DNA from 4 places in the Paraburkholderia sp. RL17-347-BIC-D genome. Region 2 is predicted to be linked to each of the others. Evidence: predicted binding sites of a transcription regulator. Region 2 holds the regulator's gene; each other region holds the start of a gene.
The links. The regulator LexA, encoded in region 2, represses DNA repair genes until DNA is damaged. The targets are predictions, from matches to a motif close to ACTGTATNNNNATACAGT.
Positions count from the first base shown of each region.

Region 1: the regulator LexA is predicted to act here: its motif matches at 3,568-3,585, upstream of P0D96_RS35515 (ATP-dependent helicase).
Region 3: the regulator LexA is predicted to act here: its motif matches at 5,278-5,295, upstream of recA (recombinase RecA).
Region 4: the regulator LexA is predicted to act here: its motif matches at 2,315-2,332, upstream of imuA (translesion DNA synthesis-associated protein ImuA).

Region 1 is NZ_JARESS010000040.1:29,658-36,966, reverse strand. It holds gene P0D96_RS35535 (MATE family efflux transporter) at 347-1,759, opposite strand; gene P0D96_RS35530 (RNA-binding S4 domain-containing protein) at 2,009-2,227, opposite strand; gene P0D96_RS35525 (hypothetical protein) at 2,560-3,012, shown strand; gene P0D96_RS35520 (hypothetical protein) at 3,112-3,375, shown strand; gene P0D96_RS35515 (ATP-dependent helicase) at 3,627-5,807, shown strand; gene P0D96_RS35510 (DUF4088 family protein) at 5,985-6,755, opposite strand; gene P0D96_RS35505 (AzlD domain-containing protein) at 7,041-7,309, opposite strand, start outside.
Region 2 is NZ_JARESS010000005.1:286,241-293,549, forward strand. It holds gene P0D96_RS10095 (sulfate/molybdate ABC transporter ATP-binding protein) at 1-613, opposite strand, end outside; partial or broken gene cysW (sulfate ABC transporter permease subunit CysW) at 613-1,652, opposite strand; gene cysT (sulfate ABC transporter permease subunit CysT) at 1,649-2,551, opposite strand; gene P0D96_RS10110 (sulfate ABC transporter substrate-binding protein) at 2,690-3,730, opposite strand; gene lexA (transcriptional repressor LexA) at 4,044-4,694, shown strand; gene P0D96_RS10120 (hypothetical protein) at 4,767-5,111, shown strand; gene P0D96_RS10125 (DUF2939 domain-containing protein) at 5,219-5,899, shown strand; gene P0D96_RS10130 (universal stress protein) at 5,949-6,413, opposite strand; gene nodI (nodulation factor ABC transporter ATP-binding protein NodI) at 6,701-7,309, shown strand, end outside.
Region 3 is NZ_JARESS010000035.1:69,522-76,830, forward strand. It holds gene P0D96_RS33750 (TerC family protein) at 1-184, opposite strand, end outside; gene sucD (succinate--CoA ligase subunit alpha) at 330-1,211, opposite strand; gene sucC (ADP-forming succinate--CoA ligase subunit beta) at 1,338-2,507, opposite strand; gene P0D96_RS33765 (DUF2889 domain-containing protein) at 2,504-3,244, opposite strand; gene recX (recombination regulator RecX) at 3,393-4,100, opposite strand; gene recA (recombinase RecA) at 4,108-5,184, opposite strand; gene P0D96_RS33780 (response regulator) at 5,430-6,206, shown strand; gene P0D96_RS33785 (sensor histidine kinase) at 6,216-7,309, shown strand, end outside.
Region 4 is NZ_JARESS010000074.1:15,569-22,877, reverse strand. It holds gene P0D96_RS43535 (error-prone DNA polymerase) at 1-188, opposite strand, end outside; gene P0D96_RS43530 (Y-family DNA polymerase) at 195-1,664, opposite strand; gene imuA (translesion DNA synthesis-associated protein ImuA) at 1,594-2,301, opposite strand; gene P0D96_RS43520 (hypothetical protein) at 2,448-2,657, shown strand; gene P0D96_RS43515 (hypothetical protein) at 2,730-2,948, shown strand; gene P0D96_RS43510 (VIT1/CCC1 transporter family protein) at 2,969-4,096, opposite strand; gene P0D96_RS43505 (DUF3597 domain-containing protein) at 4,534-4,983, shown strand; gene P0D96_RS43500 (tetratricopeptide repeat protein) at 5,101-5,943, opposite strand; gene ku (non-homologous end joining protein Ku) at 5,940-6,887, opposite strand; gene ligD (DNA ligase D) at 7,047-7,309, opposite strand, start outside.

The sequences.
Region 1 (7,309 bases), on a different contig from region 2:
CGCGCGAGTGGGTTTTCGGGGGCGCGGGTGCGCGTCCATTGGCCGGAACGCTGCATTTTACCGTTCGCGGCGTATTTCCCGTGCGCCGATGGTTGCGCGTGCAACCAGCCGGGCATCGTTCAAACGGAATTGGCGGGCGGTGTGGCGAGCGTGGGTGGACTGCGGCGTTGGTTCAGCTTTGAACGCGTTTGCCCGGCGCCGTGCTGGCCGCAGTGGGATGCGCTACAAGTGCGACTTCAAACCGATGTGGCAGGCGGCGCGCCGCGCATGATGAGACCAGCGGCGCTAGTTCAGCTTTGAACGCGTTTGCCCGGCGGCGTGGCGAATCCGCGCCTCAAGCTCGGCTTCAGGCGGATTTAACCGGCGACACGCCAGAGGTGGCCGGCACGCGCCGCAAGCTCAGTTTATGAAAGCGCAGCGTCATCAGCAGCGCGACGCTCGCGAGGCCGGCCGCGAGTCCCCACCACAAACCGCGCGCGCCGAGGCCGAAGTGAAACGCCAGCGTGTAGCCGGTCGGAAAACCGATCACCCAGTAGCCGAAGGCGGCGGCGATCATCGGTACGCGGGTGTCTTTCAGGCCGCGCAGACAGCCCGAGCCGACCGTCTGCATGCCATCGACGATCTGGAAGATCGCCGCCACGCCGAGCAGCGAACTCGCGAGCGTGACCGTGGCAGCGTTGGCCGGATCGTCGAGATGCAGATAGAGGCCGACGATCCAGTGCGGCGCGGCGATCAGCACGAGGCCCGACAGCGTCATGAAAGCGACGCCGAGCGCGAGCGCGACAAAACCGGCGTGGCGCGCGGCGAGCGGCTGGCCGGCGCCGGACCAGAAGCCGACGCGCACGTTGGCCGCCTGGCCGATCGCGAGCGGCACCATGAAGGCCACTGAGGCCACGTTCAACGCAATCTGATGCGCGGCCAGTTGCGACTCGCCTAGCAGGCCGACCATCAGGCCGGTGGCGAGAAAGAGCGTCGACTCTACGCCGTAGGTGATCGCGACCGGCCAGCCGATGCCGAACAGTTCGCCCATCAGCGGCACGTCGGGCCGCGTGGCGACGACGAAATGGCGATAGCGCGGGCGCAAATGCAACAGCGCCATCAACACGAGCGCGCTCAACCAGACGGTGATCGAGGTCGCGGCAGCCGAGCCGAGAAAACCGAGCCGCGGCAGGCCATAAGCGCCGTGGATCAGGCCGTAATTGAGAAAACCGTTCACGCCGACGCTCACCAGCGACACCCACAACAGCCGTTTGGCCGCGCCGATCGCCGGCAGGAAAGAGCGCATCAGGCCGACCCCGATCAGGCTGCCGAGCGCGCCCCAGCGCAGCACCGCCGCATATTCGCCGACGTTGCGCGCGAGCAGCGCAGGTTCGCCGAAAGCGAGCAGGATCGGCGTGGCGAACGAGAGCAGGAAGAACGCCGGCACCGACAGCAGCACGGACAGCACAAAGCCGGTCCAGTAGATGTGCGGCACGCGGCCTTCGTCCTGAGCGCCGCGCGCGTGCGACACGCTCACGCTGACCGAGGTCAACACGCCTTGCAGCAGCGTGACCACCACGAAAAACAGGTTCGCGCCGAGGCCGCCGGCCGCGAGCGCGTCGGGGCCGAGCGAGCCGAGCAGGATCGTGTCGGTGACGCCCATCGCCATTTGCGAGAGTTGCGCGATGGCGAGCGGCGCGGCGAGCCGCGCGGTATCCGCCGCGTGGCGGGTCAGGGTCGGCGGCCGGGCGGCCACCCGGGTGATGCCGGATTGAGTCATGGAGCGCTTGGCGGCGGAAGTGGCGACAGCGCGACGGCGGGCGCGACGAGCGCGCGGGCGGAGGCGAGGGCGGCGGCTCGATGAGCCTCGGCGAATGCATGAGGCAGGCGCCAGCCGGGTATGTCAGCCGATTGTTTGTTTGTCGAAACTGACAGCTTATTGCTTGGGCGCGGCGATGTCGATGGAAGAGGCACGATTTTGGTGCGCACGTTGCTCCGAGTTTTCGGACTGCGGGCGACGGGCCGCGTGTCAAGCCTCGTGGACTGCGATCCGCGTATCGCCGAGCAGCACAACCTGACCCGCGCGGATCTTGCAGGTTTTACGCGTTTCGACCCGGCCGTCGACGGTGACCGCACCGTCCGCGACCATCATTTTTGCCGACCCGCCGCTGTCCGCCAGCCCCGTTATCTTCAGGAGATTGTGCAGTTCGACGTAGTCGCCGGTGAGCGTGAAATCGAGGTTGGGCATGGCGTTTGCACCTTCAGGCAAAGGGTTCGCATCATAAGCCAGAAGCTTGCCCTGGATGAAGTTCGCGGTGTGCGCCGTCGTCGTGTGAGCATCTGCAAGCAGATGTTATGCGATTGTCAGAAAGTGAAACGTTCCGTAACGACGGTCGTAAAACACGAACTTCACTCGTAAAGTGCAGATCAGCAGGGAAAGCCTGCTGGATTTTTATCTGGCAGCAAGCATACCGGGCGAGGCACGCAGAGCGCGCTCATGCAGTGACGCAAATGCAGCGGCTCAAATGCGCAGCGCCGGACAGGTCGCCCGCGTCACAACAACTTTAGAGAGGATTAGCCATGACCCAGATTCGTACACTTCTGATCGGTACCGCCCTTACGGCTCTTGCTTCCACGGCCGCGCTTGCGCAGACCGCGCAACCGGCAGCGGGTACGGACGGCCAGCCGCAGGTTCAGATGCAAGGCGCCGATACCGCGACCGCCCCTGCCGCGCAGGGCGTGCAGCCGGTGACGCCGCCGCCGACGCGTCTGACGGCGTCGGGCTCGACCGATCCGCTGGTGCAGAAGCGCGACGCCAATGCGAAGGCTAACGCCGAATATCGTGCGTCGAAGAAGGCATCCAAGGCGGAGCTCAAGGATCAGCAGAAGGCCGCCAAGGTTCAGTACAAGGAACAGGTGCGCGACGCCAAGATCAACCAGAAGGCGGATAAGCAGACCGCCAACAACGAGATGAAGATGAACATGCAAGGCCAGACGGGCGACCAGTCGGACGGCGCCGACGTCAAGCACTAAGGCCGAGTTTTGATCAAGCGGCGTGGCGGCGCGCTTTGCCGCCGCGGCCGCTTTGACGGATTTTCAGGTCCGGGCATCTCGTTTCAACGGAGGTATCGCATGAGCATTACCCAGTCCACGAAGACCACGCTTGTCGCCGCGTTGATCGCGGGTTGCCTGTCGTCGGGTGCGTTCGCGCAGGCTAGCGATCCGGCCGCGGCGCCGGTTACCCATGCCGACAAGAAGGCGGCCAAGGAACAATCGAAGGCGGACAAGAAGGCGTCCGTCGCGCAGGCCAAGGCCGACAAGAAGAAGACCGATGCGCAGGCCGACGCCGACAAGGCCAGCGCCGACGCTAATGTGAAGGACGCGAAGAAGCAATAGCAGGCTTGGCGGCAGCGGCAGCGGCAGCGGCAGACGCGGGGCGCATGAACGTCTCGCGATGTTCTGCCGGCAAAAGATGGCCCGTGCGCATTCGTGCGACGGGCCATTCTTTTTGCGCTGGTCTTCGCCCGTGCGGCCGCTTGAAAATGCAGACAGGGCGTGCGGCTAAAAAAGGGTCGCTTGTCTGCGCTAGTTGTATGGATATACAGTATGCGTCGCCGCTCTGAATCCATCCAACGCCCAAATCAATCGTGCTCTCAGTCGCCGAATCCGCGCCTCCCTCGCCGTCCCCGACGTCCCCGCCGTCCCCGACGTCCCCGACGTCCCCGACGTCCGACACCGCCGCCTGGCTGGCGAAGCTCAACGACGCGCAGCGCGAAGCCGTCGACTACGGCGCCGACACGCCCACCGCGCCGCTCGGCGCGCTACTGGTGATCGCGGGCGCCGGTTCCGGCAAGACCAACACGCTCGCGCACCGGGTCGCCAATCTGGTGGTGAAGGGCGCCGATCCGCGCCGCATCCTGCTGCTGACCTTTTCGCGCCGCGCGGCGCTCGAAATGACCCGGCGCGTCACACGCATCGCCGGCGCGGCGCTCGGTTCGCGAGCCGCGTTGGCGCAAGGACTGACGTGGTCGGGCACCTTCCATAGCGTCGGCGCGCGGCTGTTGCGCGAGTACGCGGATCTGATCGGCCTCGCGCCGGCCTTCACGATCAACGACCGCGAGGATTCCGCCGACCTGATGAACCTCGTGCGCCACGAACTCGGCTTGTCGGCGAAAGAGCGGCGTTTCCCGGCCAAGAGCACGTGCTTTGCGATTTACTCGCGCGTCGTGAACACCGGCGCGTCGCTCGGCCAGGTGCTCGACAAGGCGTTCCCGTGGTGCCGTGAATGGGAGGCCGATCTGCGCATGCTGTTCGCGGCCTACGTCGAGGCGAAACAGAAACAGAGCGTGCTCGACTACGACGACCTGCTGCTCTACTGGTCGCACATGGCCGCCGAGCCGGGAATCGCCGCCGACTTGTCGGCGCGCTTCGACCACGTACTGATCGACGAATATCAGGACACCAACCGCTTGCAGGCGTCGATCCTGCTCGCGTTGAAGCCGGACGGCCGCGGCCTGACCGTGGTCGGCGACGACGCCCAGTCGATCTATTCGTTTCGCGGCGCGACCGTGCGCAACATTCTCGATTTCCCCGCGCACTTCGATCCACCGGCCAAACAGGTCACGCTCGAGCGCAATTACCGCTCGACCGCGCCGATCCTGGCGGCGTCGAACGCGGTGATCGAACTGGCCAGCGAGCGCTACACGAAGAATTTGTGGACCGACAAGGCGTCGGCGCAGCGCCCGCGTCTCGTGACCGTCGCCGACGAAGCCGACCAGGCACGCTACATCGTCGAGCAAGTGCTGGAAGCGCGCGAACAGGGCATGAAGCTCAAGTCGCAGGCGGTGCTGTTCCGCGCCGCGCATCACAGCGCCGCGCTGGAGATCGAACTGACCCGGCGCAACATTCCGTTCGTGAAGTTCGGCGGGTTGAAGTTTCTTGATTCGGTGCACGTGAAAGACGTGCTCGCCGTGCTGCGCTGGGCGGAAAATCCGCGCGACCGCGTCGCCGGCTTTCGCGTCGTGCAGTTGCTGCCGGGCGTCGGGCCGGCCACCGCGGCGAAGGTGCTCGACGAGATCGTCGCTCGCGCGGGCAGCGGCAATCCCGCCGACACCGCCGGCGGCGCATTGGCCGCCTTCACCGCGCCGGCTCGCGCACAAGAAGACTGGCATCCGTTCGTCAAGCTGATGTCGAGCGTGTACGCGCGCCAGACGCCGTGGCCCGCCGAGTTCGAAATGGTGCGGCGCTGGTACGAGCCGCATCTCGAGCGCAATCACGAGGACGCGGCGATCCGTCATGCGGACGTGTTGCAGATGGAGAGCATCGCGGGCACGTATCCATCGCGTGAACGCTTTCTGACCGAGTTGACGCTCGATCCACCCGACGCCACCAGCGACGAATCCGGTGTGCCGCTCATCGACGAAGACTACCTGATCCTCTCCACGATCCATTCGGCGAAGGGGCAGGAGTGGCGCAACGTGTTCGTGCTGAACGGCGTGGACGGCTGCATTCCGTCCGATCTCGGCACCGGCAGCGAAGAGGAAATCGACGAGGAGCGGCGCCTCCTCTACGTGGCGATGACGCGCGCGAAAGAGGACTTGCATATCGTCGTGCCGCAGCGCTTTTACGTGCAGAACCAGACGCATATGGGCGATCGTCACGTGTGGGCGTCGCGTACGCGCTTCATTCCCGCGCATCTGATGCCGCTCTTCGACGCCTATGCATGGCCGCGCGTGCTGGTTCCGAGCGCGCCCACGGCGGCCGGGCTGGCCGCGGCGGCGCAGGCGAAGATCGAAATCGGGGCGAAACTCAGGAAGATGTGGGATTAAGAGCGCGACGGCGCGCGCTCCCGTGCGTGACAGCGGTAACGCGATCAACGTCGAGCAACGGACGCGGGTGAAGACCGTTGGCCTGGTCCGTTGGTAGGCGATACGTCTCTTGAGCGGCGGCGGGTCGCCGCCGTTGGCTTCCGGTGACTCTGTAGAGGTTTTCGAGGGTCTTTAGCGTCAGCGCGACTGCCGTTGCTGCTGTTGCTGCGGCGCCGGACGCGGCGGCACGAAGAAATTACGCAGCCAGGCCGCCATCCGCGAAAACACATCGTACGGCTCTTCCACGAAAATCTCCGGCTTGAGCAGGCGCAGGAACTCCATGATCTGCTGCGCTTCCTGCTTCTGGAACGAGCCGTGCGAAATGCCGAGCCGCAGCAGCCCGCGCAGTTCGCCGAGCTTTTCGCGCGCGGTGCTACCCACGCTCGTTTCGCACGCCACCTTGGCCTCGTAGACGCGCTGACGCAGCGATTCCACCAGCCGCCACGCCGGCGTCTGCATGACTTCCTCGAGCGCCTGAATGTCCTGCGCCGCGCTCTTGATCTGCGCCGCGAGCGGGTCGATCAGCACGGCGTCGCCTTCCGCTTCCTTGACGATCGCCGCCGCCCAGTCGCGGCACTGCTTGGCGAGTTCTTCCGGCGTCCATTCCGAGCGGGCCGCGAAGCCGAAGCCGAACTCGCCCGCCTGTCGCATCAGAATCGCGACGACATCCGGAAACTCCTTGTCCAGCGTGCGTTTAGCCCAGGCGTACTGGCCGCCCTGCAACATCCGCTGAACCGCGTGTTCGGTCAGCGGCACCATATTGTCGAGCAGCTTGGCGCGCAAAAAATCCTCAAACGACGGCGTCGCGAACTGCGGATCGAGCTTCAGCGATACCCGCAGAAAAGCGTCGAAATCCTTGCGCAGTGTCGCGATGGTCTCGTCTTTGAGCGTGAGGGTGATTTGACCCATGTGTTATCCCGTTTGGTCCTGCCGCGCGGCCTCGCCACGCCGCCCGGCCACGCGGGCCCTGGGAGGCGCGGCGTTCGATGCCGGCGCGCTTGATTCCTGCCTGATGCCGCGTAACCAGCGGGACGTATCCCGACGAGCGGACCTCGACTGCATAACGGCGGATTGACGGGAAACTTAAGGGAGCACGGGGCGGCGGGCGCCCGCTTTAGAGGGAAGCGTCGCCGTGCTTGCGCGCGGGTGGCGCGAGCCGGACGACGCCGATGCCGGCATGAAAGCGGCGTGCGCCTATTTGAGCACGACGCATTGCCAGATAAAAAACACGGTCAGGCCGACGGCGATGGTCAGAAGCGGCCGCCGCGTCAACGCGCTGACAAGCACCGCAGCCAGCGCGCCGACCAGTTGCGGATTGCGCCACGTCAGCTCGGCGTCGCTGCCGTGCGGCGAAACCGCCATCGGCACGATGATCGCGGTCAGCACGGTGACCGGCACGAAGCCGAGGGCGGTGCGCACGAGCGGCGGAAACACCAACCGGTCGCCGAGCACAAAGACGGCGG
Region 2 (7,309 bases):
CGGCCACTTCGAGCGCTTCTTCCTGATCATGCGTAACGAAGATCGTCGAGATGTGCAGATCGTCGTGCAGGCGCCGCAACCAGCTGCGCAGTTCCTTGCGCACTTTCGCATCGAGCGCGCCGAACGGTTCGTCGAGCAGCAGCACTTTCGGTTCGACCGCCAACGCGCGCGCGAGCGCGATACGTTGCCGCTGGCCGCCCGACAATTCCGACGGATAGCGTTGCGCGAGCCAGTCGAGTTGCACGAGCTTGAGCAGTTCATGCACCTTCTCGCGAATCACCGCTTCCGAGGGACGCTCCTTGCGCGGCTTGACGCGCAAGCCGAACGCCACGTTCTCGAACACCGTCATATGACGGAACAGCGCGTAATGCTGGAACACGAAGCCCACTTCCCGCTCGCGTGCGCCGACCGTCGCCACGTCCTGGCCTTGCAGCACGACCTGGCCGCCATCGGCGTATTCGAGTCCCGCGATCACGCGCAGCAAGGTCGTCTTGCCACAACCCGACGGCCCGAGCAGCGCAACCAGTTCACCCGGCGGAAAGTCGAGCGAGACGTTATCGAGCGCGACGAAATCGCCGAAGCGCTTCTGCAGGTTACGAACGGTGATACCCATTACAGCTCTCCTTGCTTGAGCGGGTGTTGCTGCGATGCATGCGTTGTTTGCGTTGCGCGTGTTGCGTGTGTTGCGTGTGTGGCATTGGCCGGCGGCGTGACGGGCCCGGCGTACGCGGGCACATCGCGCGCGGCCGAGAGTTCCGCCGACATATGGCGCTCGGCGAGCAGCTTCAGCCCGAGCGTCACGAGTGCGAGCAGAGCCAGCACCGACGCCACGGCAAACGCCGCCGAGAAGTTGTATTCGTTGTAGAGGATTTCGACGTGCAGCGGCATGGTGTCGGTCTGGCCGCGAATATGGCCCGACACCACCGACACCGCGCCGAACTCGCCCATCGCCCGCGGGTGCACAGAATCACGCCGTACAGCAGGCCCCATTTGACGTTGGGCAGCGTGACGCGGCGGAAGATCTGCCAGCCCGACGCGCCGAGCACGTGCGCGGCTTCTTCTTCGTCGTTGCCTTGTGCCTGCATCAGCGGAATCAGTTCACGCGCGACGAACGGGAACGTGACGAAGATCGTCGCCATCACGATGCCCGGCACCGCGAAAATGATCTGGATGTTGTGGTCCTGCAGCCACGGGCCGAACCAGCCCTGCGCGCCGAACATCAAGACATAGATCAAGCCCGAGATCACCGGCGACACCGAGAACGGCAGATCGATCAGCGTGGTCAGCAGCGCCTTGCCGCGGAACTCGAACTTGGCGATACACCATGAAGCCGCGAGGCCGAACACGAGGTTCAGCGGCACCGCGATCGCGGCGGTGATCACGGTGAGCTTGATCGCCGAGAGCGCGTCCGGATCGGCGAGCGATTCCAGATAGAAACCGAGCCCCTTGTTCAACGCCTGATAGAACACGGCGACGAGCGGCACGACGAGAAACAGCGCGAGAAACAGCAGCGCGACGCCGGTCAGAATCCAGCGCACAACGGGCGGCTCGGTGACCGGATCGGGCCGGCGCGCGACGTTCAGCGGCGCGCGCGGTGCCACGGCTACGGCGTTGTTCACGCCATTCACTTCGTTCGCGGCGCGGCGGCTCATTGCGCACCTCCGCCGACACCGATCGCCGCGACACTCGCAGCGGCAGGCGCCGGGCCTGCACCGCCGCGACTCGTGCGGCGCTGCAAATACCACTGCAAAGTGTTGATGAAGAGCAGCATCAGGAACGACACGACCAGCATCACCACCGCCAGCGCTGTCGCACCCGCGTAGTCGTATTGCTCCAACTTGGTGATGATGAGCAGCGACGTGATTTCCGACTTCATCGGTACATTGCCGGCGATGAAAATCACCGAACCGTACTCGCCGAGCGCACGGGCGAATGCCAACGCGAAGCCCGTCAACAAGGCCGGAAACACCGCCGGCAACACCACGCGGCGAAACGTCAGCCAGCGCGAGGCGCCGAGGCACGCCGCCGCTTCTTCCTGTTCACGCTCGAACTCTTCGAGCACCGGCTGCACCGTGCGCACGACGAACGGCAAGCCGATGAACGTCAGCGCGACCAGCACGCCCGCGGGCGTAAAAGCGATCTTCAGGCCGAGCGGTTCGAGGAACTGCCCGATCCAGCCGTTGCCCGCGTACACGGCCGCGAGCGAAATGCCGGCGACCGAGGTGGGCAGCGCGAACGGCAGATCGACCACGGCGTCGACGATACGTTTGAACGGGAACGTGTAGCGCACCAGCACCCACGCCACCAGAAAACCGAACACCGCGTTGATCAGCGCGCCGCCGAGCGCGGAAAAGAAGGTGAGCCGATACGACGCGAGCACGCGCGGCGAACTCACCGCGCGCACGAACTGGCTCCAGTCGAGCGTCGCGGTCTTGAGAAAGGTCGCCGCAAGCGGAATCAGCACCACGAGGCTCAGATAAGCCACCGTGATGCCGAGTGTCAGGCCAAAACCGGGCAACGCGCTCGGTTTTCGGAAGGTCAACGTCGTCATGCTCGTTACTCGTTCAGGTTGATGCTCGTGTTGCTGGCCGCCGGGCCCTGGCGGCCAAAAGCGCGCCCATGGGCGCGCTCGGGAGTGACGCGTTGCCGCGCCGCTTCGTTGCCTATGCCGGTTCCGGCATCGGCAGTGTTATTGCGGTTGATAGATCGAATCGAACACGCCGCCATCGGCAAAGTGCGTCTTCTGCGCGTTGGCCCAGCCGCCGAACGAATCGTCCACCGTGTACAGCTTCAGCTTCGGAAACTTGGCGGTCAGCTCAGCCGGCACCTTGTTCGAACGCGGACGGTAGAAGTTCTTCGCCGCAATCTCCTGCCCTTGCTCGCTATACAGGAAGTTCAGATACGCTTCGGCGACCTTGCGCGTACCGTGCTTGTCGACGACCTTGTCCACCACGGCGACCGGCGGCTCCGCCAGAATGCTGACCGACGGCACCACGATCTCGAACTTCTCCGGACCAAATTCCTTCAGCGACAGGAACGCTTCGTTTTCCCACGCGATCAGCACGTCGCCGATACCGCGTTGCACGAAGCTGGTGGTCGCGCCACGCGCGCCCGAATCCAGCACGCCGGCGTTCTTATAGAGCTTGCCGACGAATTCCTTGGCCTTCTGATCATTGCCGCCCGGTTGATGCTCGGCATACGCCCAGGCCGCGAGGTAGTTCCAGCGCGCGCCGCCCGAGGTCTTCGGATTCGGCGTGACGATCGACACGCCCGGCTTGGTCAGATCGTCCCAATCCTTGATGTGCTTCGGGTTGCCCTTGCGCACCAGAAACACGATCGTCGACGTGTACGGCGACGCGTTATCCGGCAAGCGCTTCTGCCAGCCCTTGTCCAGCAAACCCTTGCCGGCCAGTGCGTCGATATCGTATGCAAGCGCCAGCGTCACCACGTCGGCCTGCAGGCCGTCGAGCACCGAGCGCGCCTGGGCGCCCGAGCCGCCGTGCGACTGCTTGAAGGTGATCGTCTCGCCCGTCTTCGCCTTCCATTCCTTGCCGAACGCCTGGTTGACGTCCTGATACAGCTCGCGGGTCGGGTCGTAGGACACGTTCAGCAGCGTCGTGTCGGCGGCGTGCGCCTGCGCCATCACGCCGAGCGCGCCCGCCGCGCCCAATGCGAGCGCCGCGATCAGTTTTTTCGTCCTGCCTGCCAGCCCCGTACCTTGGTGATCCATGTCAACTTTCTCCGCGTTGTGTCCGCTGAAACAGCGTGTGGTGTCTTTTTACGTCGCGGTCACGTGCACATGAGCGCCAACTGGAGGCCAGTCTATCGAAGGGCTTTCATCATTAAAAATAATGTTTCTTCATTCTTTAATACGCAAAAGTGGTAATGACAGCTGGATAAGGCGTTGCGGCACGAAAACGGGTGTTTGAGCGTCGCTTGACGGCGCTGGAACGACACCCTTCACCCCGAACTTAAAGTAAAGCTTGAATTGCGCCGAATACTGTATAAAAATACAGTCACCTGTTCATACATACAGTGGCGCCATGACCAAACTCACCGCACGACAGCAGCAGGTTTTCGATCTGATCCGCAGGGCTATCGAACGCACCGGCTTTCCGCCCACCCGCGCGGAGATCGCCGCCGAGCTGGGTTTCAGCTCGGCCAACTCGGCAGAAGAACATCTGCGCGCGCTGGCTCGCAAGGGCGTGATCGAACTCGCGGCCGGCGCATCGCGCGGCATTCGCCTGCTGGCCGGCCCGGAAGACTCGCCGCACCAGTTCACGCTGCCGCACGCCAGCATCATGCAACTGTCGCTGCCGCTCATCGGGCGGGTTGCCGCGGGCAGCCCGATCCTCGCGCAGGAACATATCTCGCAGCACTATGCGTGCGACCCGGCGCTGTTCTCGAGCAAGCCCGACTACCTGCTGAAGGTGCGCGGGCTGTCCATGCGCGACGCGGGCATCTTCGACGGTGACCTGCTCGCGGTGCAAAAGCGCAGCGAAGCCAAAGACGGCCAGATCATCATTGCCCGGCTTGGTGACGACGTCACGGTCAAGCGCCTGAAGCGCAGGCCGAACGGGCTCGAGCTGATCGCCGAGAATCCCGATTACGAAAACATCTTCGTTGAAACCGGCAGTGCGGAGTTCGCGCTGGAGGGTATCGCCGTGGGGCTGATCCGCCCCGGCGAGTTTTAACCCTCTCGCCCGTTCGACAAAATAAGAAGCCGCGCCAACGCCGCATCAACGTTGCATCGCCTGGAGAGTCTCATGGAACGTCTTGCCCGCCTGCTGCCCTTTCGCCAGTTCGGTCGTCTGCGCCATCTTCGCAAGCTGGTGCCCTGCTCATTGATCGAGGCGGCCACGCTCGGCACGCCGTCGCTGTTCGACTCGCCCGAGGCCGCGCCGAGCCTGCCGTCGTCGATGCCGGCATTTGCCCGCGTGTCGTTGAATTCGGGCTTGAATACGGCGGAACCGGCGCGTCGCGCACCGGTGCGGGTTTATCACGGGCCGTCGCGTCTGATCATGGTCGGCACGATGGACGCGGTTTGCCGCATGATCGACCGCTGCATCGCCGATGAAGCCAACGTGCATGGGGCGGTGTTCGAGTCTTGAGGGGTCTTGAAGGGTCTTGAACGGGACAGCGAGAGATGTATTGCGTGGGATCGTTTTCGCGTGGCTGCGGTCCACGTTAGATCACACCTGATGGAGAGTCCCACTCGATGGCAGTTTCAAAACGTACCAAACGCGGCAGCAAGCGCGGCAGCAAGCGCGGCATGCATGGCGGCGCCACCCGGCCGCTGATAGTCACGCTGATCGTGATCGTGGTGATCGCCGCGCTGGGGTTTGCTTACGCGACACCGTACATCGCGCTGAACAATCTCAAACGCGCGGCCGATGCGCGCGACGCGCAAACCGTCAATCAGTATGTCGACTTCCCCGCGTTGCGTGAGAGCCTGAAGGAGCAAGTCGCCGGCTTGCTGACACGGCGGCTTGGCGCGCACAGCAACGGCAATCCATTGGCCGCCATTGGCGCGATGATCGGCGTTGCGTTGATCGGTCCGCTCGTGGATGCGTATGCCACACCGGACGGCGTGGCGGCCTTGCTGAACGGCATGCCGCCGCGCGGCGATCCGGGCGAGCGACCGCCCGCGCCCCCGGCCGCAAATAATCCGCCGGACGCCGCTGCGACCGCACCTGCGCCTGCAGCTCCCGCAAACGGCAACGCGGCCAATGTCAACTCCGCGCCACCGCAACCGCCGCAAACCACGGCGGGCTATCGCGGCCTCAACGAGTTCGTCGTCACGTACCAGCATGGCGCCGGCGACGCGCGTTACTCGGCGATCTTCCAGCGCGAGGGCGTATTCACGTGGAAGCTGGCCGCGGTCAACCTGAACGAGTGATCACCTGATGCCGTCAGGCCGAGGCGGCCGGTCGCGTGACTAGCCCGCCTCAAGCCGCCGCTTGCTGCTGCTCCTGCGCTGAAGAACACGCCACCAGAATGCTGCACGAGACACGGTCGAGCAGCGGCGTATTGCCCGCGCCCATCCACCATCGCGACAAGCCCGTGCGGCAGCGGTGGCCGACCACGACCAGGTCGACATGCAATTCATTGGCGAGGTTGGCAATCTCGTCGATCGGATGGCCGAACGCGAAATGCCCCTGGGCGCTCACGCCTCGCTCCGTGAGCCAGTCCACGCCTTCCTGCAGGATGTCGCGCGCGGTCTTTTCAAAACTGCCACAGGCCACGTCGGTCAACAGGCCCGCGCTTTGCGCAATGCTCGAACGCATGTCGACGACCGACAACAAGTGCGTTTCCGCTTTCAGATCCAACGCCAGGTCGGCGCCGCAACGTAGTGCTTTGCGGCCTTCACGCGAGCCGTCGTAGCACAGCAGGATTTTCTGGTAGCTCGCCATGATTTTTCTCCCTTCGCGCGGGACGCGCGATCTGAATTAATCATGGTGCGCCGCAATTCAGGTTGCAAGGGATGGAAAACGCTAACTGTGCGCTAACTGCCCCTTAACGACGCCCTAAACAGGTGCGCGAGCCGCCCGCGGGTCCTCCGCGCGCCGATGCCGCAGTGCAAGAAACCCGCTTCGGACTGTCGGGGGCGAACCAACAGCGTCCCGCCGATGCCCTAGAATAGGCGGCCTCCCCCGGCCATTCGCGTCATTCACGTCTTTTCCGGAGACTCGTTCGATCCATGCCCGAAGCCGCCATCGAATTTCATCAGGTCAAAAAAAGCTACGGCGAAAAAACGGTCGTCGATGGACTGTCGTTTCATGTCAACGCCGGCGAATGCTTCGGCCTGCTCGGCCCAAACGGCGCGGGCAAAACCACCACGTTGCGCATGCTGCTCGGTATCGCGGCGCCGGATGCGGGCAGGATCCGTCTGTGCGGCGAGCCGATCCCCGGCCGCGCGCGCGTGGCGCGGGCGCGCGTCGGCGTGGTGCCGCAGTTCGACAATCTCGATCCTGACTTCACGGTGCGCGAGAACCTGCTGGTGTTCGGCCGCTACTTCGGTCTGAGCGCCGCGCAATGCCGTGCGATGGTGCCGTCGCTGCTCGAATTCGCGCGGCTCGAGAGCAAGGCGGACGCGCGCGTGAGCGAATTGTCAGGCGGCATGAAGCGGCGCCTCACGTTGGCGCGCGCGCTCGTCAACGATCCCGATGTGCTGATCATGGACGAGCCGACCACCGGCCTCGATCCTCAGGCGCGGCATCTGATCTGGGAGCGGCTGCGCTCCTTGCTCGCGCGCGGCAAGACCATTCTGCTGACCACGCACTTCATGGAAGAAGCCGAACGGCTCTGC
Region 3 (7,309 bases), on a different contig from region 2:
TCAACGCCACGCGCAGCACGATGGCGCCCACCGTCCCCCACAGCACGCCCTTCGTGCGTTGGGACGGCGGCAAATTGCGGCAGGCCAGCGCGATCACGACGGCATTGTCGCCACCCAGCAGAATGTCGATGACAATAATCTGAATGACGGCGCCCCAATGGAGCGTGGCGAAGAACTCGAGCATGATTGAAAGAATAAGAAGAAATCCGACGCGCGGCCAATAAAAAAAGCGGAGGAGTCTACACTCCCCCGCTTTTAGAACCGCACGCTCACGAAAGGGCTTCGTAAGCGTATCAAAAAACGCGCCGTGACAGCGCGCGAATTTCGATTTACAGCATTGCCTTCAGAAGACGCGCCATTTCCGACGGGTTCTTCGTGACCTTGATGCCGCAAGCGTCCATGATTTCCAGCTTCGCTTCAGCGGTGTCAGCGCCGCCCGAGATCAGCGCGCCGGCGTGGCCCATGCGCTTGCCCGGAGGCGCCGTGACGCCAGCGATGAAGCCGACCACCGGCTTCTTCATGTTGCCCTTGATCCACTCAGCAGCGTTCGCTTCGTCCGGACCACCGATCTCGCCGATCATGATGACGGCGTCCGTTTCCGGATCGTCGTTGAACATCTTCATCACGTCAATGTGCTTCAGACCGTTGATCGGGTCGCCGCCGATACCGACTGCCGACGACTGGCCGAGGCCGATCGCCGTCAATTGGCCGACTGCTTCGTACGTCAGCGTGCCCGAACGCGACACGACGCCGATGCGGCCCTTGCGGTGGATGTGACCCGGCATGATGCCGATCTTCAGTTCGTCCGGCGTGATCGTGCCCGGGCAGTTCGGTCCGAGCAGCAGCGTCTTGCGGTTTTCGGCACGCATACGAGCCTTGAGCTCGATCATGTCACGGACAGGAATGCCTTCCGTGATACAGATCGCCAGGTCCAGATCGGCTTCGACCGCTTCCCAGATCGCAGCAGCAGCGCCTGCCGGCGGAACGTAAATCACCGACACGGTCGCGCCCGTTTCAGCCTTGGCTTCTGCGACGCTAGCGTAGATGGGAATGCCTTCGAAATCTTCGCCGGCCCGCTTCGGATTCACGCCTGCAACGTACGCTTCACGGCCGTTTGCATATTCACGGCAAGCACGCGTGTGGAACTGACCGGTCTTGCCGGTGATGCCCTGCGTGATGACCTTGGTGTCTTTGTTAATCAGAATCGACATGTATTGACCTCTGTTCGTTTGGCGTCGCGCTGTTGCGCCGCGCGGCGGGATGTTCTCCGCCCGCGTCGCTCACGCGCCGCCATTCGTAATCCTGGTTAATTCTGGCAAAAGCCCCGCGGACTCGGCTTACGCCTTGCCCGAAGCAGCCGCGACGACCTTCTGAGCCGCTTCTTCCATGCTGTCCGCCGCGATGATCGGCAGGCCGGATTCAGCGAGCATCTTCTTGCCGAGGTCTTCGTTCGTGCCCTTCATGCGGACCACGAGCGGCACCTTCAGCGAGACGGCCTTCGACGCCGCGATCACGCCTTCCGCGATCACGTCGCAGCGCATGATGCCACCGAAAATGTTGACCAGAATCGCAGTCAGGTTCGGGTTCTTCAGCATGATCTTGAACGCTTCCGTGACCTTCTCGGTCGTGGCGCCACCGCCCACGTCCAGGAAGTTCGCCGGTTCGCCGCCGAACAGCTTGATGGTGTCCATCGTTGCCATTGCGAGGCCAGCGCCGTTCACGAGGCAGCCGATGTTGCCGTCGAGCGAGATGTACGCAAGGTCGAACTTCGAGGCTTCGACTTCAGCCGGATCTTCTTCGTCCAGATCGCGATACGCGACGATTTCCGGGTGACGGAACAGTGCGTTCGAATCGAAGTTGAACTTGGCGTCGAGTGCGATGACCTTGCCGTCGCCGGTCAGGATCAGCGGGTTGATTTCGGCCAGCGATGCGTCGGTTTCCCAGAATGCCTTGTACAGGCCTTGCAGGATCGCGCGCGCTTGCGGGATCGATGCGTCGGGCACGCCGATTTTCTTCGCGAGGTCGTCAGCTTCGGCGTCCTTCAGGCCGGTCGACGGGTCGACTGCAACCTTGTGGATCAGCTCGGGCGTCTTTTCCGCGACTTCTTCGACGTCCATGCCGCCTTCGCTCGATGCCATCACGACGATCTTCTGCGACACGCGATCGATCACGAGGCCGACATACAGTTCCTTCTTGATGTCAGCGCCTTCTTCGATCAGCAGACGATTCACCTTCTGGCCTTCCGGGCCGGTCTGGTGCGTGACGAGCTGCATGCCGAGGATCTGGTTCGAGTACTCACGAACCTGTTCCAGCGACTTGGCAACCTTCACGCCGCCGCCCTTGCCACGGCCACCCGCGTGGATCTGAGCCTTCACGACCCATACCGGGCCGCCGAGCTCTTCCGCGGCCTTGACCGCATCATCCACCGAGAAGACCGGCTTGCCGCGCGGTACCGCGACGCCGAATTTCCGCAGGATTTCCTTACCCTGGTACTCGTGAATCTTCATGCGTGATTCCCTTCAGTCTGAGAGTTGGATTGAACTTCGTTTCCGCTGCCGTCGTTCATGCCGGACGCGTTGCCGCCCTCGCCTGTCTGGCGGACTGCCCCGTCGCCTGACGATGCCGCGCGATCCGCTGTATACGGAGCGCGGCCATACCAGCGCGGATAAAACTGCTGCACCGCCTCGCCGTCGAAACGCAGCGCGTGGCAGCGTCCCAGCTGGAATGGCGGTTTATCGTTGGAATGCTCACCTGTGCTGTTAGACGATCCGTCTCCTGAACCTGCGTTCGCGCCCGACGCGCCGTCACCGGTGTTCCACACTTCGCCGGCGAATGCCTGAATCGCGGCGGTCGGCAGGATCGCGCACAGCTCGGTGAGATGCGTGCAACCCGCCGTGCCGCCCAGCAAACGGGCAGACTCGCGACGGAAGTTTTGGCGGAGATTGAGCCCGATGAGGGCACGGTAGGCGGGATTGCTGACTTGGCACAAACCAGGATAGGGCACCCAGTCGGACGACGCCTCGGCGTCGACGACATTGAGCTTGCGATCGATGGTGATGCGAAGCCAGAGTTCATGGATCGGCTGACCATTGGGCCGGACGCCCGACGCAAGCACCACATCGCGCGGTTTTTCGTCGGTCAAGCACGCTTCCACATCCCACAGGCCATCGGCTCGCTCATAGGCTTCCGCTCTGATTGCGCGACGATGGCGCAACTGACGGGACACTGGCGGGGAGAGCGGCATGCGGGAAGGAAAGGCCGGATTGGAAAACCCACGAATTTTAGCATACTGGGTATTTGGGACAGGTCCGATTGCGCACGGCCGCGCCGCAGGCGGCTGAGCGCGGAAGTCGCTGTCTTAAAGGGCTTGCGCGCCAATAAAGCCGCCGCGCTTACTCGCCGGCCCAGTCTTCGTCGATTCCCTTAAGGATTTTGCCGATCGTGGCCCCCGAAAATCCGCGCGAGGCCAGAAAGCGCGTCTGCTTCGCCCGTTCGGCGGGCGTTTCGGGAAGCCGGCCGAATTTCTTTTGCCAGACGGCGAGCGCACGAGCCAGTTCCGTTTCGCGCAATTGCGCGCTGGCTTCTTCGACGAGCGTCTGGTCGACCGAATGCTGCTTCAATTCGCCGACGATCCGGCTCGCGCCCAATCGCGACGAGCGCCGATGAATCAGACTTTCGGCGAAACGCGAATCGGACAGCCAGTTTTCGGCTTCGAGTGCGTCGAGCAAGGTGTCGAGCGAGTCGGTTTCCTCGACGAACGGCTTCAGCTTGCGCGCCAGTTCGGTGCGGCTGTATTCACGGCGGGACAGATAGCCGAGCGCGCGGCCTTTTAGCGACCGTGCCGGACGTTGGGATTTTTTGGCTTCGTCTTGCCCGGGTTTCGCTTCGCCTGGGACGCGACGCGAGCGAGTGTAGGTGGTTTCGGAGGGATCCGAGCCTACGGGCGGGGAGGATTCAAACTGCGCGCGCTGCGGATTGCGGCCCGCAGCGCGGTCATGTGCGTCGAACGATTCGAATGGATCGAACGACTCGTCGTCTTCATCACGCGGGCCGTCCGCGTGGTGTCCGGAATCGGACAACGGCCGGCCCTTGCGTATCACGTGATGGTTACTCTTCTTCGTCCGCGACTTCAGCGCCTGCGCCGGTCACGGCTTCAGCCATGGCATTCACGCCCAGCGATTCACGGATACGGTTTTCGATCTCGCGAGCGATATCCGGATTTTCGCGCAGGAATTCACGCGCGTTGTCCTTGCCCTGACCGATACGTTCGCCGCTGTAGCTGTACCATGCGCCGGCCTTGTCGACGATCTTGGCCTGCACGCCCAGGTCGATGACTTCGCCCTGACGCGAAATACCTTCGCCGTACAGGATGTCGAAAATCGCTTCGCGGAATGGTGGAGCAACCTTGTTCTTCACCACCTTCACGCGCGTTTCGTTGCCGATCACTTCGTCGTTCTTCTTGATCGAACCGATACGGCGAATGTCCAGACGCACCGACGCGTAGAACTTCAGCGCGTTACCGCCCGTGGTGGTTTCCGGGTTGCCGAACATCACGCCGATCTTCATACGGATCTGGTTGATGAAGATCACGAGGCAGTTCGTGCGCTTGATCGTGCCGGTGAGCTTGCGCAGCGCCTGCGACATAAGACGCGCTTGCAGACCCGGCAGCGAGTCGCCCATTTCGCCTTCGATTTCAGCCTTCGGCACGAGTGCCGCGACCGAGTCGATCACGATCATGTCGATCGAGCCCGAACGCACCAGCGCGTCGGCGATTTCGAGCGCCTGTTCGCCGGTGTCCGGCTGCGAAACCAGCAGGTCGTTCACGTTCACGCCGAGCTTGCCCGCGTACTGGATGTCCAGCGCGTGTTCCGCGTCGATAAACGCCGCCGTGCCACCGAGCTTCTGCATTTCGGCGACGACCTGCAACGTCAGCGTGGTTTTACCGGACGACTCCGGGCCATAAATTTCGACCACCCGGCCACGCGGCAAACCGCCGACGCCCAACGCGATGTCGAGGCCGAGCGATCCGGTTGAGACCACCTGGATATCTTCGACCGCCTCACCTGCGCCGAGCCGCATGACCGACCCTTTGCCGAACTGCTTTTCGATCTGCGCGAGTGCGGCAGCGAGTGCCTTGCTCTTTTCAGCAGTCAGTCCAGCCGAGCCTTTCTTGCTTTCTTCCATGAATCGTCCTTTGCTATGATGAACGGCGTCTGAGGCGGATGTGCAGCCCCGAGTTTCAACCTACTCGTGAAGGACAGCACACGAAACCCAGACACTGTATAAAAAAACAGTAGTTTTGGCAAGCACGATTCTCATGCGAACGCGCATTTTTACTGTCGCGCTGCCCAACTACCCACAATAATTTTCGGAGACCGCTGTGCGCCGGGGGACACCCCGCGGCGCCGGCAAGGCCAGGCTTGCGCACCATGCGAATTCTGATTGCCGAAGACGACAGCATACTCGCGGACGGTCTGGTTCGATCACTCCGCCAATCGGCCTATGCCGTCGATCATGTGAAGACCGGCGTCGAGGCCGACACCGCGCTGTCGATGCAAACTTTCGACCTGCTGATTCTCGATCTGGGCCTGCCGCGCATGTCCGGCCTCGAGGTGCTGCGCCGCCTGCGCGCGCGCAATTCCAACCTGCCGGTGCTGATCCTGACCGCCGCGGACAGCGTCGACGAACGTGTCAAGGGTCTCGATCTCGGCGCCGACGATTACATGGCCAAGCCCTTCGCGCTGAACGAACTCGAAGCACGCGTGCGCGCCCTGACGCGGCGCGGCGCGGGCGGCGGCCCGACGGTCGTACGGCATGGTTCGCTGTCGTTCGACCAGGTCGGCCGGATCGCCTATGTCAACGAGCAGGTGATCGATCTGTCGGCGCGCGAACTGGGTTTGCTCGAAGTGCTGCTGCAACGGATCGGCCGCCTTGTCTCCAAGGAACAACTCGTCGACCACCTGTGCGAATGGGGTGAAGAAGTCAGCAACAACGCAATCGAGGTCTACGTGCACCGCCTGCGCAAGAAAATCGAACCGAGCGGCGTGCGCATCATCACCGTGCGCGGTCTTGGCTACTGCCTCGAGAAAGCGGCGTCGCCGGCGAGCACGAGCGCGAACGCCATGACGACGCCCCCGCCCGCCGAGCCCGAGCCGCCCTCCTCGCCGCCGTCCGGCGCGATGCCGGCGAGCCATCACTACAAATAGAGGACGCCCATGTCCGCGCGCGCAGACCGCGCTACGGCGCACGCGGCGGACCTCGACGAGGCGCGCGACGAGCGCTACGCCAATCCGTTCGCCCCGCCCGACGAAACCGAAGCTGCCGCCGAGGCGCGCCCGCGCTCGCTATTCGGCGAGATCCTCGACTGGATGCTGGCGCCGCTGCTGCTGCTTTGGCCGATGAGCCTCGCTGTCACGTATCTGGTCGCCAAGTCGATTGCAAACGGCCCGTTCGACCGCGCGCTGGAAACCGACGCGTACGTGCTCGCGCGCCAGATTCATCCGGTCAATGGCGTGGCGGAACTGACGCTGCCCGACTCCACGCGCGACTTTCTGCGCGCGGACAATGTGGACAGCGTGTTCTATCAGGTGCTCGGCACGCGCGGCGAACTGGTGGGCGGCGAGCGCGACATGCCGCTGCCGCATGAGGAAGACCGGCCGCAGCCGGGGCTCGTCGAATTTCGTGACGACGTGCTGCGCGGCAACGATATCCGCGTCGCCTATACGACCGTCGAGTTTCCGCAGACGCCCGGCGCGCAGCCTGTGCTGGTGCAGGTCGCCGAAACGCTCGACAAGCGCAGCCAGCTCGCCAACGACATCATCAAAGGCGTGATCCTGCCGCAGTTCGTGATCCTGCCGCTCGCGATCCTGCTGGTGTGGTTCGGGCTCTCGCGCGGCCTCGCGCCACTGCACGCGCTGCAGGCGCATATCCGCGCGCGCCGCCCGGACGACCTGTCGCCGCTCGAGGCACGCCGCGCGCCGCCGGAAATCGAGCCGCTCGTCACCTCGTTCAACGATCTGCTGACGCGCCTCGAACAGAACATGGAGCTGCAAAAGCGTTTTATCGCCGATGCCGCGCATCAGATGAAAACGCCGCTGGCCGGCCTGCGCACCCAGGCCGAACTGGCGCTGCGCCAGGACGCCTCCGCGGAAGTGCATCGCTCGCTGGAGCAGATCGCCACCAGCTCGGAGCAGGCCGCGCGGCTCGTCACGCAACTGCTGGCGCTGGCGCGCGCTGAGAATCGCATGTCGGGGCAGATTTTCACGCCGGTCGAGGTGACCGAAGTCGCGCGCCACGCCGTGCGCGATTG
Region 4 (7,309 bases), on a different contig from region 2:
TTCGCTGCGACGTGCGCACGCACAACACCAGCTAGCGAACATTCGTCTGTGACAGCCAGTGCCGAATAGCCGAGCTGTGCCGCGCGCTCAGACAGTTCCTCGGCATGGGAAGCGCCATGCAGGAAGCTGAAATTCGAGAGACAAAAGAGCTCGGCATACGCCGGAAGGACATTGAAGGTGGTGTCCATGACGCATCAACCGAATAGTCCGTGAAGGAACCACCGCTGCTCCTCTTCCGCATCGCGGCTGCTGACACGCTCGCGATATATCCAATAGCAACTCTGGTCTTCCGCCTGCGCCACGAAATAATCGCGCGTCACGAGCTCACCATCAAACCAACCGGCCTCGATGCGTTCGCCAGGTGACACCATCCGCAGTGGAGAACCATAGAAGGGACGATGCTGACGCATCAGCAGTCTCACCGGTCTGTCCAGCATCCAGGTTGGTCTCGGTAGACCGAGCGGAAGTGCTTCCTGCTTCGACTTGAACGTCACCGGCACCCAACGGTTTGCGACCTCCGGGCGATGGTCGGCAGTCGGCGCGGGTCGAAGAACATTGTCCTCTCCAAGCCGCGCAACAAGCAGCTCCAGAAGCCGCGCATGGTCTTCCTTCGAACCTCCCGGCTCCGGGAATAGCGTGTCAGATGCCGGCGCTGCGGATTCCACTCTGGACGCATCGAGTCGCAGCGCGATGACGGGTGCGGCCAGCTCAATCCGGTGTAACCGCTCCTTGAGCAGCCTGACAAGATGCTCCTCTTTCCAGGTCGGCTCGCCCAGCGCAATGTCGATGGTTGTCGGCTCGATAGCGTCGCGCCCGCGTTCATGTTCGAGCAGCAGTCTGATAGCCGTAACCGCAAGCTGCTTGGCGCAAAGCCAGCCGCACAATTGCACGATGAGTCGATGCGCACCGAACACTGCGCCGTCCGCGTGTTCAAGCCGGTCCGGCATTTCGATGCGTGCGGAAAAAGTGGGGGGCAGTTCGAGCCAGTCAAACAGTTCGGGAGCCGTGCCGAACGCGCGGTCGAGCGAATCAAGGAGATGTTCACCGCATCGCCGCTGCAGACCGGCGCGTGGCAGGCGTCTTACATCCGCGATGGTTTCGCACCCGAGCCCGGAGAACCAGTCTCCGAACGGACGAACCTCAGGAACGGCCATCATCGGTAAAGCGGCTAGTCGTTGTTCAAGGGAAGCCAGCTTGAGTACGCGCCGGTTTCCGAACTTCGCCAGGAGCCATCCACCCTGGCCGGTGGGTGCAGCGCTAATGCGTGCTGTAAGCCCGAGCGTCCCAAGGACCGCTTTCGCTTCGCGGCACAATGCAAGCAGGCCGCCGAAGAGTCGCAGACTCGCGCCGACCTCAACAACGACGGTCGCTTCGTCAAGCAAGGCGACCTCAGGTGAAAACCGCATCAGGGTGATGCCCACCTCCCGCTGTGCCGCGGCCTCCTTGGCCGCATCGCGTTCATGCATCTCTGTTTCCGGCGACAGTGTCAGCACTCCGCCGCGCTTCATCCCGAGGCGCACGCCAGCTGCGCGAGCCGTGCTGTCGGTAATGACCACTTTGTCTTTCTCCAGGACTGCACTTCCGTGGGCAGGCTCAGACGACCACTTCGGTCGGAACACCTCGAGCGGCAACTTCGGCAAGTGGACGGCGAGAAAGACGCGCATGTCGGGAAAGCAATACGGGTGTGGGTTGAAGGGGAATCGACAGAGGCTCTGCGCGCGCTGGCCCTCGTCGTTTCACAATGTCAACGGTCAGACCGTCGGCGGATGGTCTTAAAGCGAGCCGCAAAAGCGCGGGCGATGAGTCCTGTGCCGCTGCCAGGGGCCTGACCATCACGAAAAGTGTTTCGGATGACTGCGCCGCCAGATGCAGGCGCCGCAGCGATGATGCCTGCGCGTATTGCGCCCAGAAGATGAGCGCACCGCAACTGCCTGCCCGCAGAATCTGCTCAGCCGACCAGAGCGCATCGGCGGTCTTCTGCGCTTTCACCCTCAGCACCTGGTCAATGGGAAGTCCGATGTAGTTGAGTCCAAGTCCGTCCGGGGTGTGTGGCGGCTGCACGAACGCCACAGGGCGGTCGCTCGAGCCACTGAGCGCCGGGCGCAACAGTCGCAATTCACCCACCCCGGCTTGCTGGACCATCAGGTCGATGAGCGCTCCGACCGGCCAGCCTCCACCGGGAAGCTCCGCCGACAGGGCCGGATAGCCAGTCTCGACGACCCGCCCACGGCCACGCGCGAGCTGGGACGCACGCCACAGGGACGGATGTATCTCTTCGGCCGTGACGGTTGTGCGGGACATGTGGACCTGAAAACCTGTATATTTATACAGTATCCTACACGTAAATTCGTAGGCGTGAACTGTCACTTATATTTCGAGAAATGGGCTGCGCGACATACATCGCTCGGCCTCATGTCCTGCTTCCATTGCCCAGAGGAGGTTCCACCATGAGAGCAGATGACTGGGTTCGGGAGGCCGAACGCGAATCAAAGCTTGTCGATGCCTTGTTTAAAGCGCGTCGCCTTATTTCCATGCACAACGGCATGACCGTCCGGTGCGACGGCGAAGAATGGCCGCTTGATTTTGGCCAGGAGTTGAGGATGATTGACGCTGCGTTGAAGACGGCCGGAATTGACACGCGGCGCCTCAGGCAATAGATACTTGTCGAGCCGCTTGCGTTAGTGAATCATTCACAGTGCGCGGCATGGAGGACCTTGAGAGGTCGACGGATGCAAACTGAGAAATATCGTGGATACACGCTATGGGGTCACGCCATCCTGCAACAGGAAGACACCCCACGGACCGAACGGTTCGCTGGGAGCGGCACAATCACGCGCCATACGAAAGTCGTCAACGTGTCTGGAGTCCTTGGACACTTCGGAACGGAGGAGGATGCTGAGATCGCTGGCATCGCGTGGTGTCGCGCCTGGATAGAGAGCGACGAATAGCAGACGCGCGTAGCCACGCACTACGAAACAGACACGCCCAGGAGTCGCCCAACACCGAACGTGAAAGCTGCAGCGATAAGGCCGATGACAACCTGCCGCAATGCGGAGAAGGCCGCGCTTCGTCCGTTAAAGAGTGATGTGAAGACTCCGATGGACGCGAGAGCAAGAGCGCTCAGCACGATACATTGCGCGATGGCGCTGAGTCCATGCGTCCATAGGAACGGCATCGCCGGGAAAATGGCACCGACCGAGAACAGGCAGAAGGAGACGCCAGCAGCCGACCACGGATTCCCGCCCAGCTCCGCCGGGTCCAGTCCAAGCTCCTCCCGTGTCAACGTTTCAAGGGCCTTGTCCTTGTCGCGCATCATCTGCGATGCCACGCGCTTCGCCTCATCGGCTTCGAGCCCTTTCGCGCGATAAATCAGCGCCAACTCGTGCTCTTCGGCCTCGGGCGAAGTCTCCAACTCGTCGGCTTCTTTCGCAATCTGGGTGCTAGCCAACTCCCGGGCGTTGGTCACCGAAAGCCATTCACCCAGCGCCATCGAGCACGCTCCGGCTATCAACCCGGCAAGCCCTGTCAGCAGGATTGCCTTGTTGCCCGTTCCCGCACCCGCCACGCCCATAATCAGACAGAAATTGGAGACGAGACCATCGTTCGCGCCGAGTACTGCTGCGCGCAGGTCGTTCCCCGACGACACCCCCTTGTGCCATGACTCGGCTGCGGCAATACGCGCGCCCTGCGACATGTCCGGGTCGCCGCCATGAGCCAGCGTCTGGACCACTGCGGCGTGGTGATGCTCGTCGGCCGACATGCGCCCCGCATCCGGTTGCCCGTGATATTTGTTCCGGTCTGCGTACTCCGCCGCAGCAAGCGTGGGCAATACGAAACCCGCGCCGAACAAGCGGACCAGTGTCTTCATCAGGCGTGTCTTGACGGCCTGCCCGGTTCCCTTCGGGCGGACCCCGTTGGCTCTCAGCTTTTCCGCCCACACCTGCGCATGGTCACGCTCTGATTGGGCCAGGTCGCAGTAGACCTGCTTGCGGGTTTCATCCTCCTCGAGCTTGGCAAGCGTTTCGTATAGCGCAGCACTATGAAGTTCATCAGAGAGGTTTGCCCTGAAACGCTTGATTTCGTGTTTCGATGCCATCGTGAAGTACTTGCCGATTTTTGTTCGCCACCACGTAGCGTATTTGATTCAGGAAACCTGAATCACAAAGCCCCTAAAACGCGGCCTAATCGAGAAAGTTAACGGTTCTCATACCGATTTGGGTCCGCGCGCCGACACACCGTCTCGCAGACACCGGCGCAGGTCCCCGTTGAACTGGTCAGGACACGATGTTGGTAAATGCGCTGGATGAACACGATGATGTTTCGGTCCAGTTATCCAAGCCTAAGGCCCGGCATCTTGCCATCAAGAAATTGGGAGCGATTCTATCTTGATTGCCACATGTGCTCCCTGGCGTACTTGAGGACATCGCCCCGAGGCGGCCAAACGTATGGCGCGCGGTAGATTTTATCTCTAGGCATGTCCGTTGCGCGACCAAGAAGGCCGACCATTGTTTGTCATGACCCAAGGAGCAACAAATGAGCATCTTCTCGACCATCCTCAATAAGATTTTTCCGCATGACCACCCAGCGAACACAACCTCAGCGGCTACTGCAGCGCCGGCCGCCACCGCGCCGGCACCCGGTTCCACAACAGCACCAGCCGGTGCGCCATCCACACCATCGACTGCGGCAGCGCAACCCTCACAACCCTCCGCTGCGCCAATGCCGACCGTGGATGTTGGAGCGGTCCTTACGCAAATGCAGGAAGGAAGCGGGCAGCAATTGAATTGGCGTACATCGATTGTCGACCTACTCAAGCTCCTCGGGCTCGATAGCAGCCTCGACGCCCGCAAGCGACTGGCCTCCGAACTTCATTACACGGGCAACACGGAGGATTCAGCCACGATGAATGTCTGGCTGCATCGCGAAGTAATGCAGAAGCTGTCGGAGAACGGCGGCAAGGTGCCCGACGACCTGAAAAACTGAGTGAGTTAGCCTTCGGTCTTCTGAATGACAAGCGCCGTAGCTTATGCTGCGGCGCTATTACTTATGAAGGTTTTTTCACCGGCGGCATGCCGCCTATTGCCGACCGGCAAATCTAATTCAGCCGACCAGCCGCCGATAGGCGCTCAGGTGCCTAACGAGACCTTGCTTGTCGCCACGAATCTCGCTTAGCCGGGCAAGGTTGAAGTGAGCGTCGGCATGCGTAGGGTCAATTTCTATGCATCGCTGATAGGCCGCTGCCGCCGCGTCGTAGCGGTTCAGTTCCTCTAGGACGACCGCGCGGTTGAAGTGAAGCAACCCGTCGTCGGGAAAATGCTCGAGTGCACCATCGAAAATGGACAACGCCTCATCGCAACGCGTTTCCGCCTCGCATAGCAATACGCCCAGATTGGTATATGCGTCGTAATGCGGTGATGGCGCAAGCTCAAGCACTTTCCGGTAGGCCTGTTCCGCACCCACCGCATCTGTTTCGGTGAGCTGCTCGGCAAGTGCGAACCATTCTTCTGCCTGCTCTTCCCGACTCGCCAGGTTTCGCGGAGCCGAGTCCAAAAACGCTACATCACCTCGGATAGGTGCAACCTCGAAATCAAGCAGGTGCTGGCCTGATGCAGCGTCCCATTGGGACTGTCCTGACCTGACCGCTACAGTTTCGCCGACAGATGTGATTCGGATTCCAGACAGCGGAAGTTCGTCAGGGAGTTCGGCTTTCAGCTTGGCAAGCGCCTTGAGAATTTTCCGTGACGAGACTTTCGCGGATTGCAGTTGAAATGCGGTGCGAAGGACCACGACATCCTGGAACGAGAAACGAAGTTCGTTCCGCCGGCCGCGCGCGGGATGAACAAACCCCGCGTCAATCAGTCCAGATAGAACTCTGCGCGAAACGCCCAGCAGTGACTGGAGGCTCCGCAGCGAATAGTCGTGTGACAGATTTCGTCTGTTCACTTGCGAGCTCGAACCTTTGCCGGCGGCGCTTCTTTCACGTCAGCTCTCGGCGCGGCTCGTTTGACAGGCCGTCGGGGTTTGGCTGACAGTCCTTCAACGTCATCTGCCGAAGCCTTTTTTGCCGGGGCCGTCTTTGCAACCGATTTGGCAGGTGCGGCTCGCTTTGCCTTGTTGGTGCTCAGACTTGCTCGCAGCGCTTCCATCAGGTCAATCACCTGGCCACCGGATTCCTCTGCTGGCGTCTCTGGTGCCACAATCTGTTTGCCAGCAATTTTCCGGTCGATGGCTTCAAGAATCCGCTTCTTCTCTTCGTCTTCGTACGCAGTCGGGTCGTATGCGTCTTCCGAAACCTGGTCGATGATTTGAAGGGCGAGCTTCAGCTCCGTATCACTGACACTCACGTGTTCGATGTGCAAATCGCTCAGCGCCCGCACCTCATCGGCAAACAGCAATTGCTGAAAGACCATCCCATCTTCCGCCGGCCTTATCTGAACGATTCGGGTCTTTCCCTTGTACGACCATTTTGCCAGCGCGCAACGTTCGCTTTCTCGCATGGCCTGTTGCAGCAGGCTATAGGGTTTGCCTCCCCGTTTGTCCGGGGCGATGAAGTACGCCTTGTCATAGTAGAGCGGGTCCACCGACTTTTCCGGGACGAAGGAAACAATCTCGACAACGTGGCTCGCCCCTTCCTCGAGTGCCTTCAATTCGTCAGGAGCAAAAACGACAAACTGCCCCTTTTCGAATTCGTAGCCTTTTTTCATGTCAGCGCGGGCGACGACATCGCCAGTAGCCTCGGATATGTATTGCTGCTTGACCCGGCCGCCTTCCGGCGTCAGCAGATTGAAGCCAACGCCAGCAGCGCTGTCCGTAGCCGAATAAAGCTTCACCGGTATGGATACCAGACCGAAGGAAAGCGTCAGCGATGCGATGGAACGGGCAGCCATGCGATTCTCCTGATAGCGGCGGGCGAACCGCCGCAGCGCTGCTTACACACTATCCGCTTCGAGGGGACAGCCCTTCGCGTCGCACACAGCATGAGCTGTGCCCGTCGCCGACGGTTCTCGCCATGCACTTCCGAGACCCTGTTCAGTCGAACGGACTTCCTAGCGCAGGCGCTTTACGGCGGACGCCAGTGACTGGCGCGTTGACCAATACTCTTCCCACGGGTCCTGCGTCTGGAAGCTAAGATACTCTCTCGCCGTTTGCACCGTCCAGTGCGCGCCGCTTTTCAGGTCGGGCAACTGCTCCCACGACACTGGCATCGACACCCCCATTCCCGGGCGGGCCCGCGCAGAAAATGCCGTGGCAGTCGTCTGCGCCTTGCCGTTGCGCAGGTAATCAACATAGATTTTGCCAATTCTGTTGG